One region of the Mucilaginibacter sp. P25 genome, then DNA from elsewhere that is predicted to be linked to it. Evidence: riboswitches for the same ligand, from Rfam matches in the RefSeq annotation. Region 1 holds a riboswitch; each other region holds the start of a gene.
The links. Region 1 has a riboswitch for S-adenosylmethionine ahead of ACRQ5D_RS16580 (TlpA family protein disulfide reductase). Riboswitches for the same ligand answer to the same signal wherever they lie in the genome.

Region 1 (6,276 bases):
CTGGCTTCGGTGTTATTTTCGTTTACGCTGTAAGCATCCTCTTCGTATGAGCCAAACGGTGTTCCATTGGTGCCGTAGGCTACTTTAATCTTACGCCGGTCATTATAATAATCGGTACCGGTACGGAAGTTTGCTGATAGACCGTCAATGATTTTGTAATTCAGCTCGATACTACCTATCAGGTGATTTTTGTGTTGGCCTACTGTGTTTTCATAAGCCAGCCAGTATGGGTTGCTATAGTAACTATTATTCCAGTTAAAGGTATTACCATTGGCATCCTTGTAATTTTTAAGCCTGTTGATATCAACCTGGCGGCCAAACCAGGTAAACTGCAGCATGGTGCTGGTTGCACGTTTTCCATATGCACCAGGCAGGTTATCAGCATCATCTTTACTGTAATCAACAATTGTATTAACGGTTAATTTATTGTTGACACGATAGCTTGAGTTTAAAGCAAAAGAGTTACGGCCTTGTGAGGTATTGGGTACAATACCGGTTTGGTGCAGGTTATTATAGGATAACCTGAAATCGCTTTTATCGCTACTGCTCGCAATAGCAATGCCATTATTGAGTGTTACACCGGTTTTAAAAAATCTTTTATGTTGTCGGGGTGTGCCACGAAAGGTACGGCCTGCCCATTTGAATAAAACTGTGGAATCAGTGAACCATCCAAAGCAGGGCCCCAGCTTTCGTCAACACCATCGTTAACGCCGCCGCCTTTACCATCTACATAGCTGAATTTCCCATTTGAGCCTTGACCATATTGATTTTGATATTCGGGCAATACCTGTACGTTTGAAAAGCTGGTATTGGAGTTTATAGTAACACCTAATCCTTTTGCCCCTTTGCCTGTTTTAGTGCGGATGAGGATAACGCCCGCGGCTGCACGTGAACCATAAAGCGCAGCTGCATTCGGGCCTTTCAATACACTTACCGATTCAATGTCTTCAGAATTTAAATCCGAAATAGCATTAGCAAAATCCCTTGAGCCGTTATTCCCTAAAAACTGGCTGTTATCAACTATAACACCATCAACCACAAATAAAGGTTGGTTATTGCCCGAGATAGAAGTTTCGCCACGGATAACGATCCGCGATGAACCCATATCGCCCTGGCTGTTGGTAACCTGCACACCGGCAATTTTACCCGCCAGCGCGTTTACAAAGTTGGTTTCTTTAGCTTCAGAGATATCTTTCGATTTAAGCCCTTGTACCGCGTAACCCAGCGATTTTTTATCCTTTGAGATATTGAGGGCCGTTATCACTACCTCATTCAGCGAATTTGGTGCTTCAACCAAAACTACGTTTAAGGTAGTTGTACCTTGCGTAACGGCGATTTCCTGGGTTGTAAAGCCAATGTAGCTAACCCTGATCACATCATTAACATTGGCGTTGATGATAAACTTACCATCAACATTGGTTTGTGCGCCCGTGGTTTTACCTTTAACAGATACGCTAACGCCCGGCAACGGTAGGCCGTCCGACTTGGCGGTTACCACTCCGCTAATTTTAACGGATTGCCCCGCAACCGTCTGGACGAGAATAAAAGGCAATATAATTGCCAGTAATAGCTTGTAAATTTTTAACATGATAATTAATAATTGAGATTAATTTTTGATGCTTTTACCGGTACAAAAGACATGGCTATCGCCCTAGCGGGCATAATTTGCCCGGCTCATAAGCCTATCGTAACTGTAAAGATTTGATTAGGGGATGGTAATTATTAAGCTAAGACAAGCTGCAGCAAGTCCGCATTTAAATACCATGCGTACTGTAAAGAACTAACAGCAGCAACGCATATTTTGCATACCTGAATAGATAGATTTACAGGTTAGCTGACGTATCGAAACGAAAGCATTTTTGTGTAAGAGGGTAGTTTTTGTTTTCATAAAAACGGGTATTAAATAAGTGCGGATAGATTCTTTGTTTATTGATGACAGCAAACAGGGCTGCCTTCAGTATTTTATTAATTGATAGATGCTGTTTTATTGTTAACCAAAGCGTCGACAGCTTTTACCATGGATGCAAATTCCTGTTTATCATATAAACGGGTGAGGTAAACCATTTTCCCATCACGGTCGATAACTACATTACGCGTTACGCCGCTCTTTTTGTTGGCAAACCGCCCGAAGATATCAGCCCCCGGATCAAGTGCCAGCGGATAATTAATGTTCATAACCTGGTGAAAGCCTTGTACTTTTTCAAGCGGTTCGTCACGGTCAACACCTATCAAAACCAGGCCTTTATCTTTGTAAGCCTGCCAGATCTCCTTTTCCAGATGCGGCATTTCCTCGCGGCAAACGCTGCACCAGCTTGCAGTAAACTGCAGGACAACTACTTTACCACGTAATTGCTTTAATGACGTTTTAGTACCGTCGTTTAATACAAGTTCAAAATCTGCAGGGGCGATATCGCCTGTTTTTACGATATAACCACGATCAATATTAGGATTAGCAACATTTGTTGTTTGCGCAGCGGCAAACAATGTTGTTATAGAAAGCAGGCTGGTAATAAGTAAATATTTAATATTCATTGCTATACACATTAAAATTGTGATATCAACCAGTGAAATTTATTAGCAAGAAAACAGACGAGAGAAAAGAAAGTATGTACTGCCTGCACTATGCAAGGCAATAGCTTATTACATTATCTTTTCCACCCTATTTGGGCAGACAGGAATTAGCACCTTTATAACAATGGGCTTACAGGTTGCTAAGACATCACAGGGCCTTTCCCTCAGTCTTTCTTGATAATAAAATATTCAAAGAACCTATTTGATGCCGCAAATATATACATATTCTATTAAAACTATAGACTTTGTATAATTATTGCAATAAAATGAATTAAGTTATTCAAATTGTGCAGGCTTGCTTCCAGCAATTTGTTTACTGATTGGATTAGCTGAAACTTTTTGAAGATAAATTCCATAACAACAAAAGTCCCTAACGTTCGCTGCCGGGACTTTAACCTAAACTTATTTTGCAGATTATTAAACTACCTTATAATAAGGTAAAACAAGGCAATTAGGTTTTTAATTATTTAGCACTTTTATTCGCCTGTTAACTGGCAGTCCCGTTAAAAAGGGCTGCAAAGCTATTTTCGGTTGTTATTTTTTCAATCAAATTTTCCAGTGACCGGTAGATGCTCATATTCAAAAATGGGCCTGCGCTAATCCTTTTAATGCCCGCATTTTGCAACGCTTTAAAATCCGGAAGGCCGGGCATACACATTACGCTAACCGGGAGGCGCGATAAGGCCGTTATTTTTTCAATATCTGCTATTTGGGTAATGCACGGAAAAAACAAACCATGCACACCTGCACCCTGGTAAAGTTTAGTACGGGTCAAAGCGTCTTCCAGTGCGTTTGGTAAACCAAGCAGAAAGGAATCGGTCCTTACATTTATAAATACCTCTACCCCTGTGGCGCTTAACAATGAAGTTATCTGTTTAAGTTTTGTGGCAAAGCCTACGGCATCAACAATACCTCGCTGGCCATTCACCACTATCGAATCCTCTATATTGATACCCACAACACCGATATTATATAGTTTGGTGATGTTACTGCAGATAGCCTCCGGTGTTTCGCCATAACCACCTTCAAGGTCGACTGTTAGCATGGCTGATGTTGTTGCAGCCATGCGTTTAACAACAAAAAGATAATCCTCAAAACTCATCTCTTCGCCATCTGCAAAGCCTAATGAGCTGGCAACAGCCGCGCTTGATGTGCCGATTGCTTTAAAATTTAATTTATCATAAACCAGGGCGCTTTGTGCATTCCATACATTGCCAATTTGCAAAGGTTCGGTTTGATGATGCAAGGCTAAAAATTCATTGAATCTATTTTTCATGTTCTTGTTTTTATTTTATGCTCAAAATTAGCTTGAGCTTTTTTCTAAAAATTGTATAAAACGGAAGAGATTAGTGAAAGGTGAAAGGTGAAAGGTGAAAGGTGAAAGGTGAAAGGTGAAAGGTGAAAGGTGAAAGGTGAAAGGTGAAAGGTGAAAGGTGAAAGGTGAAACAAAAAATGGCCGGATAAATCCGGCCATTTTTTGTTTCAGATAGAGAAAATCAGGCTACGAGATTAGCCTCAGCTCCGAATGCATGATCGATGACAATTTTCCAGCTGCCGTCGGATTGTTGTTTCATTAACTCTATCCCTTTTGCGGCAATCTGTGTTTTGCCATTGTCGGTAATGCTCCACTCCGATCGGCCGACCGCTACATCGCCTGATTGCAGACAGTAAACTGTTTTGATTTCCATTACTCCGGGCACAGCGCAAATGCTTTTAACAGCCTCTTCAAACTGGGCCCTGCCTGATACTTCTTTTCCCGGTTCCGGAAAAATAATACCGTTGGCATCATACACATTCATAACTACATTTACATCTTTGGTGTTAAAAGCGGCCGCAAGTACTGCGTGCACTTCCTGTGGTGTTTTTGCTGATTTCATTTTGTTGTTTTTTTTATATCAGCAAAACTATGTGGCTCGAATAGCCCAAAATTGTATAAAACGGAAGAGTATTAACTGCCCGCTAACGCCTGATTTATAGGCGAAGCCTGAGCGGCAAAGGAATTGGGCGTAAAACCCGTAAAAAGCTTAAACTCTTTTATAAAATGAGCCTGATCAAAATAACCGGCGCTGTAGGCTACGTTGGTCAGCTTTTCTTCATTAGCGCTAACCAGGTTAAGGCTATGCTGAAAGCGGTTTATTTTATAAAATAATTTTGGCGGTAAACCCGTATACTGCGAAAAAAGGGTGTTCAAGTGCCGTGAGGAAATGTTATAACGACTGGAAATGGACAGGATATTATCGTCGCTGTAATTCTTTTTAAGACTGCTGACAATATCCCCGATAAATTTGATCTTCGAATGCTTTTTTCGGTTGCCGATAAACGGCTCCGCAAATAATCTTCAATCATGGCTACCTTAGCGTTCAGGTCGGCAGTTTCCAATAACCTCAAATAAAGCGTTCTTAATTTAGGGCCGAATACATGCGTGGCATCAACAATTTCATTATTAAATTCTGATACCTTTTCATCAAAGAAATAAGCAGCCGAATGCGGATAAAACCGGAAACCCAGCATAATATTTCGCCCTACAGATTGTATTGCCAAAGGTTTTGTGATCTGTCCCCAAAGTTCAACCGGAGGAGTGGTGAAAAATGTATCGTCTTTTTTTGATTTCCAGTTTCCGGCACCGAGGTTAAAAATCACCTCCATGGTACCGCTCGGAAACACGATATCATCATAGCTTCTGTCCGAATCTGATTCATACAGATAGAAGCACTTAATGTAAGGCTGTAGCCTTGGCTCCGGAAGCAGCTCTTTGAAAACCATGATTACAAATATAGGATACAACGAAGTTCCCAAATTGTAAAAAACGGAACATATTTTTAGTAGCTTAAAGCGGAAGGCATAAAGCTTAAAGGCAATATCTGTTTAACTAATTTGCATAGATTTTATATAAAACAAAAGCTGCCATGTGAACCTTCAACTCGTTCACATGGCAGCCATATTATCATTCAATAACCCGCGTTTACTTTTTCACATGTACAGGTTTAATGCCTTCATGTGTAGGCGTAACCTGTTTAATCAACCCTTTATCGTCAAATTCCATTTTATCAATACAAACCTCGCGGTTGTAGCCTGCGGCATCGCCCATGGTAATGCCTTTAGGATAATTGAACCGGTGATAAACAATATACCATTCATCTGTACCCGGGATCTGGATAACTGAGTTATGGCCGGTTCCGTAAACGCCTTTAGCAGCATTTTTGGCAATAACCGTATTTTGCTGAGGAATCTCGATTGGCCCCAATGGAGATTTAGAAGTGCCATAATGCACGCTATAATTAGGGCTCCTGGTATCATTTTCAGACCACATGAAGTAGTACGTACCGTTGCGGTAAAACACATAGGTGCCTTCGTTATAATGAGCGTAAGGTGTAAGGATTTTGGTGGTGCCTGGCTTTAACGAAATCATATCATCGTTTAACTCGGCTACAGCCATATAACCATTTCCCCAGTACAAATAGTTTTTGCCTGTTTGCGGATCGGCAAAAACATCAGCATCAATCTGCTGTCCGCCTTTAACACCTTCAGGCAATTGTGCCACCAAAGGCTTGCCCGAATCGGTAAATGGCCCCGTCGGATCATTTGCTGTTGCCACCCCTATTTTTTGTGCAGCTGCGAAATAGTAGAAGTATTTATACTCGTTTCCCACCTTTTTTCGATGATACAAGGGGCCCAGGCATTCTTTTTAGCCCAGCTCACGTCCTG
Region 2 (6,276 bases), 1.5 Mb from region 1:
TTCGGTATGGTCCGGACAGGCCGGATAACCCGGTGCCGGACGGATGCCCTGGTACTCTTCCTTGATCAGGTCGGCATTGCTTAGCTGTTCGCCTTTGGCATAGCCCCAGTATTCCTTACGTACCAGTTCGTGCATTTTTTCGGCAAAAGCTTCGGCAAGGCGGTCGGCAAGGGCTTTGGCCATAATGCTGTTATAGTCGTCATGGTCGGCCTCAAACTCAGCAACCAATTCATCACAACCTAAACCGGTTGTTACCGCAAAGCCGCCGAAATAATCAGGCACACCGCTTTCTTTTGGTGCGATAAAATCTGACAAGGCATAATACGGATCATTCTTCACCTTTTCGGCCTGCTGGCGTAAGGTATGGATGCGATTTAAAACTGTTGTGCGATTTTCATCGGTATATAATTCAATATCATCACCTACGGCATTGGCCGGCCAGAAGCCAATTACACCTTTTGCGGTGAACAGTTTCTGGTCAACAATACGTTTCATCAATACCTGCGCATCATCAAATAGTTTTTTGGCTTCAACGCCTACAAACTTATCGTCAAAGATCTTCGGATAGCTGCCGCGAAGTTCCCAGGTATGGAAAAACGGCGTCCAGTCGATATAAGGCAGCAACTCTTCCAGCGGGAAATTCTCAAATACTTTGGTGCCTGTAAACGCGGGTTTCGGCGCCACATCGCCATCCAGGCTAATCTGGAATTTACCGGCACGGGCTTCTTCGATAGTTACAAAACGCTTGTCCGATTTTTTGTTGGCATGTGCCTCGCGGGCTTTGGCATATTCATCCTTAATGCCCTGGATATAGGCATCCCGGTTGTCCTTGCTCATTAGATTGCTGCAAACGGTAACGCTGCGCGAAGCATCCAAAACGTGAATGGCAGCCCCGGAGTATTGCGGCGCTACTTTTACGGCAGCGTGAATGCGCGACGTTGTAGCACCACCAATGATTAGCGGAATGGTAAAACCTTCGCGTTCCATTTCCTTGGCAAAGTGCACCATTTCATCAAGCGATGGGGTGATTAAACCACTTAACCCAATGATATCAACGTTTTGCTTTTTAGCCTCTTCAATAATGCGTTGCGCGGGCACCATCACCCCAAGGTCAATCACCTCAAAGTTGTTACAAGCCAGCACTACGCCAACTATATTTTTGCCGATATCATGTACATCGCCTTTTACGGTGGCCATTAACACCTTGCCGGCGTTGGCGCGCTGATCGGCATTTACGTTGTTCTTTTTTCTTCCTCAATAAAAGGCAGTAGGTAAGCCACAGCCTTTTTCATTACACGGGCTGATTTTACCACTTGTGGTAAAAACATTTTACCGGCACCGAACAAGTCGCCTACGATATTCATACCGTCCATCAACGGACCTTCAATAACCTCAAGGGGTTTGCTGTAGGCCTGGCGGGCTTCCTCCACATCGTCGTCAAGGTATTCAACAATGCCTTTTACCAGCGAGTGGGAGAGGCGCTCCTGAACGGTGCCTTTGCGCCATTCTTCGTCGCGTACTACTTCTTTGCCTTTACTTTTGATGGTGTCGGCAAACTCAACCAGGCGCTCGGTAGCATCCGGGCGGCGGTTAAGGAGTACATCTTCTACAAGCTCCAAAAGGTTTTTCGGAATTTCCTCGTAAACCTCCAGCATCCCGGCATTTACAATACCCATATCCATACCCGCTTTAATAGCATGGTACAGGAAAGCCGAGTGCATAGCCTCGCGCACGGTATTATTACCCCTGAACGAGAATGAAATATTACTCACACCGCCGCTCACTTTAGCGTGCGGCAGGTTTTGCTTGATCCAGCGGGTAGCTTCAATAAAATCAACCGCGTAATTATTATGTTCTTCCAGGCCGGTAGCAACTGTTAAGATGTTTGGGTCGAAAATAATATCCTGCGGGGGAATCCTACTTCGTTCACCAGTATATCGTATGACCGTTTACAGATCTCGATCCGGCGCTCCAGTGAATCGGCCTGACCGGTTTCGTCAAAGGCCATTACAACGGTAGCAGCGCCATAGCTTAAGATTTTCCGGGCCTGTTCCTTAAATTTTTCTTCGCCCTCTTTAAGGGAGATAGAGTTCACGATACCTTTTCCCTGTACGCATTTTAAACCAGCCTCAATCACCGTCCATTTGGATGAGTCGATCATAATAGGCAGTTTGGCAATATCCGGTTCAGAAGCAACCAGGTTCAGGAATTTTACCATCACAGCCTCCGAATCAATCATGCCCTCATCCATGTTAATATCGATGACCTGCGCGCCGCCTTCTACCTGTTGCAGAGCAACACTTAGAGCTGCCTCATAATCTTCGGCGAGGATCAATTTGGAAAACTTTGGTGAACCGGTGATATTGGTACGCTCACCCACATTAACAAAAATGCTTTCGGGTTTTATGGTAACGGATTCCAAACCGCTCAGGCGCATGTCCGGCTCAATTTCCGGAATGGGGCGGGGCGGATATTTGGCAGCCTTATCGGCAATACATTTAATATGCTCGGGCGTGGTACCGCAGCACCCACCAACTATATTAACCAGGCCGGCTTTGATAAAATCGTCAACCTGATGAGCGGTTTCATGCGGAGTTTCATCGTATTGACCAAACTCGTTGGGTAAGCCGGCGTTTGGATAGGCCGAAATAAATACACCTGCCTTTTCAGAAAGCTCGGCAAGGTGCGGACGCATTTCCCGCGCACCCAAAGCGCAGTTTAGGCCTACTGATAGCAGGTTGGCATGGCTTATCGAGTTCCAGAAAGCTTCGACAGTTTGCCCTGAAAGGGTACGGCCTGAAGCATCGGTAATGGTTCCTGAGATCATGATCCCGCCCGAATTCCTGAAAGCAGGAAAATCCTTGCCTGCAGCTTTACACTCCTGCTCATAACGTTTTATGGCAAACAGGGCTGCTTTTGCATTCAGGGTATCAAATATGGTTTCAACCAATAACAGGTGCGAACCACCGTCAACCAAACCGCGTACCTGGTCATAGTAGGCCTCGGCCAGATCATCAAAGGTAACGGCGCGATATCCGGGGTCGTTAACGTCTGGCGATAAGGAAGCAGTACGGTTGGTTGGCCCGATGGCACCGGCAACAAAGCGCGGCTTTTCGGGGGTGCGCCGGGTATATTCGTCGGCTACTTCGCGGGCAATGCGTGCACCCTCGTAGCTTAGTTCATAAGCCAGTTCTTCCAGGTGATAATCGGCAAGGGAAATTACCTGTGTGCTGAAAGTGTTAGTTTCAATGATATCCGCACCGGCATCCAGGTATTCGGCATGGATGGCTTTGATAATATCAGGGCGCGTGATATTGAGCAGGTCGTTATTGCCCTGCAGGTCGCTATGATGATCGCGAAAACGCTCGCCACGAAAATCCTTCTCCGTGAGCTGGTACCTTTGAATCATGGTACCCATTGCTCCGTCAATCACCAGGATGCGTTTCTGTAATTCTTTTCTAATGTCCATTTTTTGAGATGTGAGATATGAGATATAAGATGTGAGACCTTGGCAAAAAGTCTTTGCCAGATCCTTAAATCTTTAATCCCATATATCTGATAAAAAGACACTAAACAGGCAATTGGAAAAAGCAGATGCTATCTCAAATCTCACGTCTAATATCTCAAATCTAAATACAGCTTATCTCGAAAAGTCGGGTGTTGTTATGACTTTCGCTTATCTGTCCGGGCGCGTAATTGCCGCCTGGTAGAATGTAGCACCTTGTGAAGCACAGGTTGCTAAGACATCGCAGGGTCTAATCCCTCCGTCTTTCTCCATAAGCACTGCAAAGTTGCGCAATAAAGTTATCATTTGCAAGTGTATAACGTACGCTAAATATCATAGCTAAGCCACATTGTTAAACAAAAAAAGCCGCCTTTTGCGGAGGCAGCTTTATGATTGAATTTCTTAATGAGATTATCTTCTTCTGCCGAATAAACGGAGGATCATCAGGAAAAGGTTGATAAAATCAAGATACAAAGTTAAACCGCCTAAAAGGGCCATTTTGCTTGTTGATGACGTGCCATATTCAAGACCGGCTCCTATGCGTTTTAGTTTTTGAACGTCGTAAGCTGTTAGTCCAACAAATACGGCGATGCCAACATAGCTAATGATGTATTCTAACTGGGAGCTATGCATAAACATATTAAATAATGATGCCACAATAATACCAATGAGCCCCATCATCATAATCGATCCAAATTTGGTCAGATCTGTGTTGGTGGTATACCCGGCTACAGCCATTATACCGAAAACAACTGAGGTTGTAATAAATACGCCAAGTACCGAACTTTCTGTAAATACTCTTAGTATATAGCTTAAGCTAATGCCCATAACTGCAGAAAATGCAATGAATAGCAATGCTGCAACACCGTATGATAAACGGTTAAAGCCAAATGATATAATTAGTACGAAAGCGAGCGGTGCAAACATTACAATAGTACCTAAGCCAGTATTGCCACCTGTTGCCGGGTCCCTAAGCATTTCATATAATGCCTGGTTGCCTGAAAATATGAACGCGCATAAAGCCGAAAGGCCCAGTGCGACAAACATCCACATAAATACATTAGCTATGAATTTGCGGGATGCATCCTGTTCATTTAATTGTATTACGTTTTTATAAACGTATTCGGGATCTTTAAATTCCATTTTGTGTTAAAAATTATAGTACGAATATATAAATAAAAGGTGAATGCAGCATGAAGAAAGGTGCAAGACTATTAGAGTCAAGAGGCAAGAAGAAGTCTGGCTACCTGTTGGCGCTTTCCTGGCTCTTGACTTCTTGAATCTTGATTCTCAATTCAATCTCCTCATCAACTGCTCCTCCACTTTTTTGAAAACCTGTATGGGTTTCAGGGTACGCCAGCCAATGCTATCGAGTTCGCCGCCAAAATTGATGTAATAGTCGATATTGCTGTGTTTAAATTCGTCTATCACGTGTTCGCGGAAGTTGATGCCTGCTATCCAGCCGTCCTCTACATCCTGGAACCACTCTTCGTAATAGCAATCATCGCTTGAATGAAAGTTGAGTACGTTTTCGCCGATCAGGATAAAATGAGTGATGCCATTATCTATCATCAGGTCGAGCAGCTCACGCTTCAGCATCATAATGTCGTTATTGATGGCATCATTCCATTCACCTATCAGCTCAATAATTGTGTAGCCTTTATCATAATCGGCAAAAAGCACTTTTAAATAAAGGGTATTGGAGCCGAATGAGTCCCATTGCGGGTGCAGCAGGTAATTGTATACCTGCTTGTCAAATTCAAATTCGCTGTATTCTGTCGCATAAAAAGGCGAAAACTCATCTTCCGATGCCACGTAATCGTCTCTCCAGCGGTAATATGGTTCAATATCGTGCATGTTTTTGATTTCAAATTGTCTGAACCCGAATTTTTTGAATTTGAGAATTTATCGAATACAAGCATCTTCAAATTTCCAAATCAACACATCTTCAATTTCAGTTTATTTTTTAAATAATGATCAACAGCGCTTCGTACGCTGCCGTATTGTTTCAGTAACCCGGCTGCTTCCTCTTCGTTCAGCCCGGTTCTCGTCCATTACCATGCGGGTGCCCCTGTTCACCAATTTGTGGTTGCTTAACTGCATGTCAACCATTCTGTTCCCTTTTACACGGCCAAGCTGGATCATGACACTTGTGCTCAGCATATTTAAAACTAATTTTTGTGCGGTACCGGCCTTCATGCGGGTCGACCCGGTTAAAAACTCAGGGCCTGTTACTACTTCAACCGGGTACTGCGCCACAGCCGCTACCGGGCTGCCGCTGTTACAAACAATACAGCCGGTAACTAAATTATGCTCATTAGCCGTTTTTAAGCCGCCGATCACATACGGTGTAGTGCCCGAAGCGGCTATGCCAACAACTACGTCTTTATCATTAATGTCGAAAGCTTCCAGATCTTTCCAGGCCTGTATAGCATCGTCTTCAGCAAATTCAACAGCTTTGCGGATCGCGCCATCGCCGCCTGCTATCAAGCCCACCACCATATCAAACGGAACGCCGAATGTCGGCGGGCATTCTGATGCATCAACCACGCCTAAACGGCCACTGGTGCCGGCGCCTATGTAAAATAAACGTCCGCCGTTTTTCATCCTTTCTGCGGTGATAGTTGCCAGGGCTTCTATCTGTGGCAATGCCTTTTCCACTGCCAGCGGAACCGTTTTATCCTCGTTATTAATGTTTTCTAAAATTTCCCTTACGGTCTGTTTTTCGAGGTTTTTGTAGTGCGATTCCCTTTCGGTAGTGGTTTCCATTG
Region 3 (6,276 bases), 1.4 Mb from region 1:
TTTCGCCATTGTAGGTTACCTTATATAATACCAGGTTTTGGTGCGGAAAGTTATCCATTTCGGATAAGGGTTTACCGGTAAGGATACAAAGCAAAAGGCGCAAAGCACGGCCATGCATACATATAAGCACCGTTTTTTCTTCGGGGTGGCTCATAATCACCTCCATGGCCTCACGCTGACGCACCTCAACCTCAAGCGGACTTTCGCCCCCTTCAAATTTACTGTCGAGCTTGCCATCCAGCCAATCACGCATAATCTGCAGGAAAGCGGCCTTATTATCGATAGTTGGCGACTGGCCTTCGTGAATGCCCCAGGCCAGCTCATCCAGTCCCGAAAGCTTTTCATAAGGTATCCCGAGGTCGATAAAAGGCTGAATGCTTTGTTGGGTACGTTTTAACGCCGATATGTAAATTTTATTAAACGGAACGGTTTTATAAGCCTCAAAAAACTGACAGGCCTGTTTACGACCTTCGTCATTTAAATCGGTATCCACACCGCGGCCCTGTATAATACCAAGTTTGTTATACTCAGTTTGGCCGTGGCGTACTATATATAAAGTTTTTTGTACCATTTTCTTGAGCCCAAAGCTGAAAGCCGAAGGCTTAAAGCTTTTTGCTTTTATCTATGCTAAATTTATTGCTTTGCTTTAAGCTTTCGGCTTTCAGCTTAAAAAGCTTAATTAATTACCGGTAATTTGTAATACTGCGGTTTCGGTTCGTCGCCGAACACAAAGTTGGTATAATCCGTTACTACGTTATATAATGTGTCACGTTCAATAGGCTGGCGGCCCACATGTTTAATTAATTCTACTACTTGTTTGGTGCTCATGCCGGGATGCTGCTCTTCGGCGCCGGCCATTGAGTAGATTTTGGTGGTATCATCTAATGTTCCATCAATATCATCTACGCCAAAATTAAGCGAAAGTTGCGCGGTAGTACGGCTGATCATAGCCCAGTAAGCTTTAATATGATCAAAGTTATCCAGGTAGATGCGGGCTACGGCGTAGTTTCGCAAGTCTTCAATCACTGAAACCTCGGGCACGTGCGACATCTGGTTATCCTTATTACGGAACTTAAGCGGAATGAATGTCTGGAAACCGCCTGTTTTGTCCTGCAACTGGCGTAAACGCTCCATGTGGTCGACACGGTGTTTATATGCTTCAATATGCCCGTAAAGCATGGTAGCGTTTGAACGGCCGCCAAGCTTGTGCCATTCTTCATGAATAGCCAACCACTGATCGGCAGTACATTTATCTTTCGAGATCTGGTCCCTTATTTCGGGATCAAAAATTTCAGCGCCACCGCCGGGGATTGAATCCAGGCCTGCTTCCTGCATCAGGCGCATGCCTGTGGCGTAATCAATTTTGGCTTTTTTAAAGATGTAGTGATATTCAACCGGGGTTAATGCCTTAATATGCAATTCCGGGCGATGCGCGCGGATGCGGGCGAAAAGTTCCTGGTAAAAAGGCACATCATATTGCGGCAGCACACCACCTACAATGTGAACCTCGGTAACCGGTTCGCCATCATATTTGGTAACCATGTTGAACATTTCATCCATGGTGTACTCCCACCCTTCCGCCTTTTGTTTCAGCAGTCGCGAGTATGAACAAAATTTGCAGTCGTAAACGCAAAGGTTGGTGGGCTCAATATGAAAATTACGGTTGAAATAAGTTTTATCGCCGTGGCGTTCCTCGCGGATGTAATTAGCCAAAGTGCCAAGATAGCCAAGTTCGCCCTGCTCATAAAGCAAAACGCCTTCATCAAAAGTGATGCGTTGTTTGTCAAGAACTTTTTGAGCAATATGCTTTAAATCAGCAGATAAATTCGGATCGTTAAGTAAAAACTGTAAATTATCTGAATTATGCATCAATTAAAAATTTGGTCAAAGGTACTAAAAAGCACAAAAGTAATATGCGTTATGACACATATCGGCCAAATTTCACGGTAAATTACATTAAAGTTACAGAGCCTTGATCTCGCTTATGGAGATGCCTATCGCGCAATCATCCTGGCAACCATTAGGTACATAACTGGCTCTTGATATCATGCCATTATTATTGGTTTCAAAATAAATGGTATTCTTTTTCTTATCTGCAGATAGCCATTCGTTCTTTGCTTTCTGGTAAACTTGGTCGAGGGTTATTGATGCAGCACCTGAACTGTGCTGTTTTAACGAAGTTTTATCCTCATGCCATTGTTCCCTGATAGTTTTAACAGGGGGTATATTTGCAGTTTTATATTCCAAAACATACGATAAAAAATCCCTCGCTGTAACAACCCCATTTTGAACAGTAATCTCCGTTTCAGAACCATAACCGAAAACTGAACCGGCGTTAACAGTATAAGTGTATGAATTTTTGCTTTCGGCCTTAAAGTTTTGCCATGCTTTATAGCTTTTGTCATAAGCGGTATCATTAGCATCTTTTTTACAGGCAGATAGCCCAATAATAACAAACAGGAAGATAAGGCACTTTTTCATGCGGTTTGGCTTTTAAACCTATTCGGCAAAAAATATAAAAACGCTACAGCTAATAACAAATATTCTTGTTTATTTTGGGCGATAACACATTATGCCATGAAAATTGAAACTATAGCCATACACGCCGGTAACCATGTTGATGAAGCAACAAGGGCCGTTATACAACCCATTATTATGTCAACCACGTTTGAGCGCGGTGAGGATGGCGGTTTTCCGGCAGGTTATATTTACAGTCGCTCATCGAACCCCAATCGTCACGCATTGGAGCATGTGCTGGCCAAGTTAGAGGGAGGTGTTGAAGCAGCTTCCTTTTCATCAGGTAATGCGGCCGGGATGTCGGTATTTCAATCATTGGAGCCTGGCACGCACATTATCGCTCCTGATGATATGTATCATGGCTTACGTAATCAGCTTAAAACCCTTTTTGCCGGCATCCTTACCTTCGATTTTATTGATGTAAACGATACCGGGGTTTTACAACAGCACATCAAGCCCGAAACAGGTTTGATCTGGATAGAAACACCATCGAACCCCCTGCTTAAAATAACCGATATTAAAAGGGTGGTTGCTATTGCCAAAGCAAAAGGCATTAAAGTTTTGTGCGATAATACATTTGCCACCCCTATGTGCCAGCGACCAATTGAGCTGGGCGCGGATATGGTTATGCACTCAGCCACTAAATATTTTGGCGGACACAGCGACCTGATGGGCGGCGTTTTGATTACTGCAGAGAACAACGATTGGTGGATAAAAATTCGCCAGGTGCAGGAAATGGGCGGCGCTATCCCCTCGCCTATGGATTGTTATTACCTGGTACGCAGCATCAAAACCCTGCCATATCGCGTAAAGGGCCATGTACAAAACGCTCAATTACTTGCCGAATATCTTGAACAGCACCCTCATGTTGAACAGGTAATGTATCCCGGTTTACCATCGCATCCACAGCATGATATAGCTAAAGATCAGATGCTGGCTTTTGGCGGTATGTTATCCTTTACTATTAAAGGCGATGAGAATGACACGCATAACATTATTAATAAGCTTAAATTGTTCATCAAAGCTACCAGCCTTGGTGGTGTTGAAAGCCTAATAGAACACCGCGCTACTGTTGAAGGGCCGGATACCAAAACACCACGAAACCTGCTAAGGGTTTCCGTTGGATTGGAGCATATCGATGATTTAATAGCTGATATGGAGCAGGCCCTTGCTTAGGCCTTTTAAGGTAAATAAGGTAAAAGGATAAAGGTTAAAGGCGAAAGGTAGCTGCATTTGTCTAAGCTTAAAATTGTTCTCGAATGAACCTTTTGCCTTTGGCCTTTTACGTTTAACCTTAAAAAGAAATAAAATTTGGTATATTACCTCACAATCCCTTATATTCGCAACATTATTTGGTAGTGATACCAACGTCGATCAATCCTCCGCACATAGTTCGGGTGTTGATTTATAAAGAAGCGGCGAGAGATCAGGCTCAATGACCCGCTGGCAACCCTTCAATGTTGAAGAAGGTGCCAATTCCTGTCCCGGCAAATAACACCGGGGAATATAAATTTATAACCATGAAAAGTTTAATTAAATTTACGCAACGCAACACTTTTTACACCGCAAACGGTAACATACAACGTATTAGCTCCCCTATTGGCTGTATTTGTATGTGTTGCTGCTGTTGATGCTTAGCAAGCTCCTGTTTTTCATTCTCTGAAAAAAGCGTGTTTTTAAACCGGTTGTTTTTAAACCGGCTTTCCAAATTCATCTAAACATTCAAAATCTAAATTAAACACATTAAAAAATTACAACTATGTCTGCCTTAAAATTCGAAACCTTACAATTGCATGCCGGCCAGGAAGTTGATCCAACAACAGGTTCACGCGCTGTGCCCATTTATCAAACTACTTCATACGTATTCAACAGCGCCGAACATGGCGCAAATTTATTTGCATTAAAGGAGTTTGGTAATATCTATACCCGCATTATGAACCCTACTACCGATGTGTTTGAAAAACGCATCGCGGCGTTAGAGGGCGGTGTAGCTGCGCTGGCAACAGCCTCTGGCCAGGCATCCCAATTCCTTGCCCTTAATAATATTTTACAGGTTGGCGATAACTTTGTTACTTCACCTTTCCTATATGGCGGTACTTACAATCAGTTTAAAGTAGCTTTCAAACGCCTGGGTATCGAAGTACGCTTTGCCAAAGATGATACTGCGGCCAGTATCGAGGCGCTTATTGATGATAAAACAAAGGCCATTTTCCTGGAAACCATTGGTAACCCGGGCTTTACCATTGCCGATTTTGAAAAGGTGAGCGAAGTTGCCAAAAGACATGACCTGCCATTAATTGTTGATAATACTTTCGGTGCCGGTGGTTACCTCTTCCGCCCTATTGAACATGGCGCTGATGTGGTTGTTGAGTCAACAACCAAATGGATTGGCGGACATGGTACCAGTATTGGCGGCGTCATTATTGATGCAGGCAATTACAATTGGGGTAACGGTAAGTTTCCGCAATTCACTGAACCATCTGAGGGGTACCACGGGTTGATATTTAACGATGTATTTGGCATTGGAGGCCCGTTTGGCAATATCCAGTTTATTATCCGCGCCCGTGTTGAGGGATTAAGGGATTTCGGCCCGTCGCAAGCTCCGTTCAATTCATGGTTGAATATCCAGGGACTTGAAACACTTTCTCTGCGTGTGCAACGTCACGTTGATAATGCCCTGCAACTGGCCAAATGGCTGGAGCAGCACCCACAGGTGGCAAGTGTAAATTACCCGGGACTGGAATCATCGCCATATCATGAGCTGGCTAAAAAATATTTAAAGAATGGTTTCGGTGGCGTATTGTCATTCGAGATTAAGGGGAGTAAAGAGCAGGCTAGCAGATTGATCAACAACCTGAAACTGGTTAGTCATTTAGCCAATGTGGGCGATGCAAAAACGCTCATCATACAACCATCAGCAACAACACATCAGCAATTATCTGATGAAGAGCAATTATCGGCCGGTGTTACGCCAGCTTCATTGCGAGTGGCTGTTGGTATTGAGCATATTGACGATATCAAAGCTGATTTTGAGCAGGCTTTTGCAAAAATCAAGCAAGGTGAGGGTGAGTTAGTTTAATAATGTATAGTTTTTTTAAGTGATATAGTAAACGTTATTGCAGGTTGCAGCCGGAAATACCGGTTGCACCTGAAATAACAAAACAACAGAATGAACGCAGAGATATTTAAATACACTAATACTTTTGAATTTGAATCGGGCCGTACAATTGAAGGTTTAGAAATAGGTTTTCACACTTATGGCCGGTTAAATAAGGAGAAAAATAATGTTGTTTGGGTTTGCCATGCGCTTACTGCCAACAGCGATGTATTTGACTGGTGGAAAGGGCTTATTGGCGAGGGTTATTTTTTTAACCCGGAAGAGCATTTTATAGTTTGCGCCAATATTTTGGGTTCTCCTTACGGCACTACAAGTCCGTTGAGCATTAACCCGGTTACCGGCCAGCCATATTATCTTTCATATCCCCAGTTTACTACAAGGGATATGGTTAAAGCGCACCAGTTGCTTGCCCAGCATTTAAACATCAATAATATCAGTGTATTAATTGGAGGTTCGTTAGGTGGCCAACAGGCTATGGAATGGGCTATTATTGAGCCAGAGCGGATCAAAAATCTGATCCTGATAGCTACCAACGCCAAGCACTCGCCATGGGGCATCGCCTTTAACGAGTCGCAGCGTTTAGCTATCACAACCGACCGCACCTTTTACAGCAATACGCCCGAAGGCGGTCAGAAAGGCTT

Region 2: it holds a riboswitch for S-adenosylmethionine, as region 1 does, so the genes downstream of both, metH (methionine synthase) here and ACRQ5D_RS16580 (TlpA family protein disulfide reductase) in region 1, are expected to answer to the same signal.
Region 3: it holds a riboswitch for S-adenosylmethionine, as region 1 does, so the genes downstream of both, ACRQ5D_RS23515 (O-acetylhomoserine aminocarboxypropyltransferase/cysteine synthase family protein) here and ACRQ5D_RS16580 (TlpA family protein disulfide reductase) in region 1, are expected to answer to the same signal.

What each region holds. Positions count from the first base shown of each region.
Region 1 is NZ_CP193937.1:3,258,210-3,264,485, reverse strand. It holds gene ACRQ5D_RS16590 (TonB-dependent receptor domain-containing protein) at 1-338, opposite strand, end outside; gene ACRQ5D_RS16585 (TonB-dependent receptor plug domain-containing protein) at 575-1,588, opposite strand; gene ACRQ5D_RS16580 (TlpA family protein disulfide reductase) at 1,966-2,532, opposite strand; SAM riboswitch class I at 2,643-2,755, opposite strand; gene ACRQ5D_RS16575 (isocitrate lyase/PEP mutase family protein) at 3,059-3,847, opposite strand; gene ACRQ5D_RS16570 (YybH family protein) at 4,068-4,448, opposite strand; gene ACRQ5D_RS16565 (helix-turn-helix domain-containing protein) at 4,520-4,762, opposite strand; gene ACRQ5D_RS16560 (DUF6597 domain-containing transcriptional factor) at 4,759-5,334, opposite strand; gene ACRQ5D_RS16555 (family 43 glycosylhydrolase) at 5,534-6,220, opposite strand; gene ACRQ5D_RS16550 (family 43 glycosylhydrolase) at 6,169-6,276, opposite strand, start outside.
Region 2 is NZ_CP193937.1:1,787,811-1,794,086, forward strand. It holds partial or broken gene metH (methionine synthase) at 1-3,469, opposite strand, end outside; SAM riboswitch class I at 3,674-3,783, opposite strand; gene ACRQ5D_RS09450 (Bax inhibitor-1/YccA family protein) at 3,917-4,648, opposite strand; gene ACRQ5D_RS09455 (hypothetical protein) at 4,796-5,362, opposite strand; partial or broken gene murQ (N-acetylmuramic acid 6-phosphate etherase) at 5,443-6,274, opposite strand.
Region 3 is NZ_CP193937.1:4,653,000-4,659,275, forward strand. It holds gene ACRQ5D_RS23495 (histidine phosphatase family protein) at 1-571, opposite strand, end outside; gene mqnE (aminofutalosine synthase MqnE) at 676-1,869, opposite strand; gene ACRQ5D_RS23505 (hypothetical protein) at 1,963-2,481, opposite strand; gene ACRQ5D_RS23510 (trans-sulfuration enzyme family protein) at 2,578-3,693, shown strand; SAM riboswitch class I at 3,920-4,030, shown strand; gene ACRQ5D_RS23515 (O-acetylhomoserine aminocarboxypropyltransferase/cysteine synthase family protein) at 4,277-5,596, shown strand; gene ACRQ5D_RS23520 (homoserine O-acetyltransferase family protein) at 5,687-6,276, shown strand, end outside.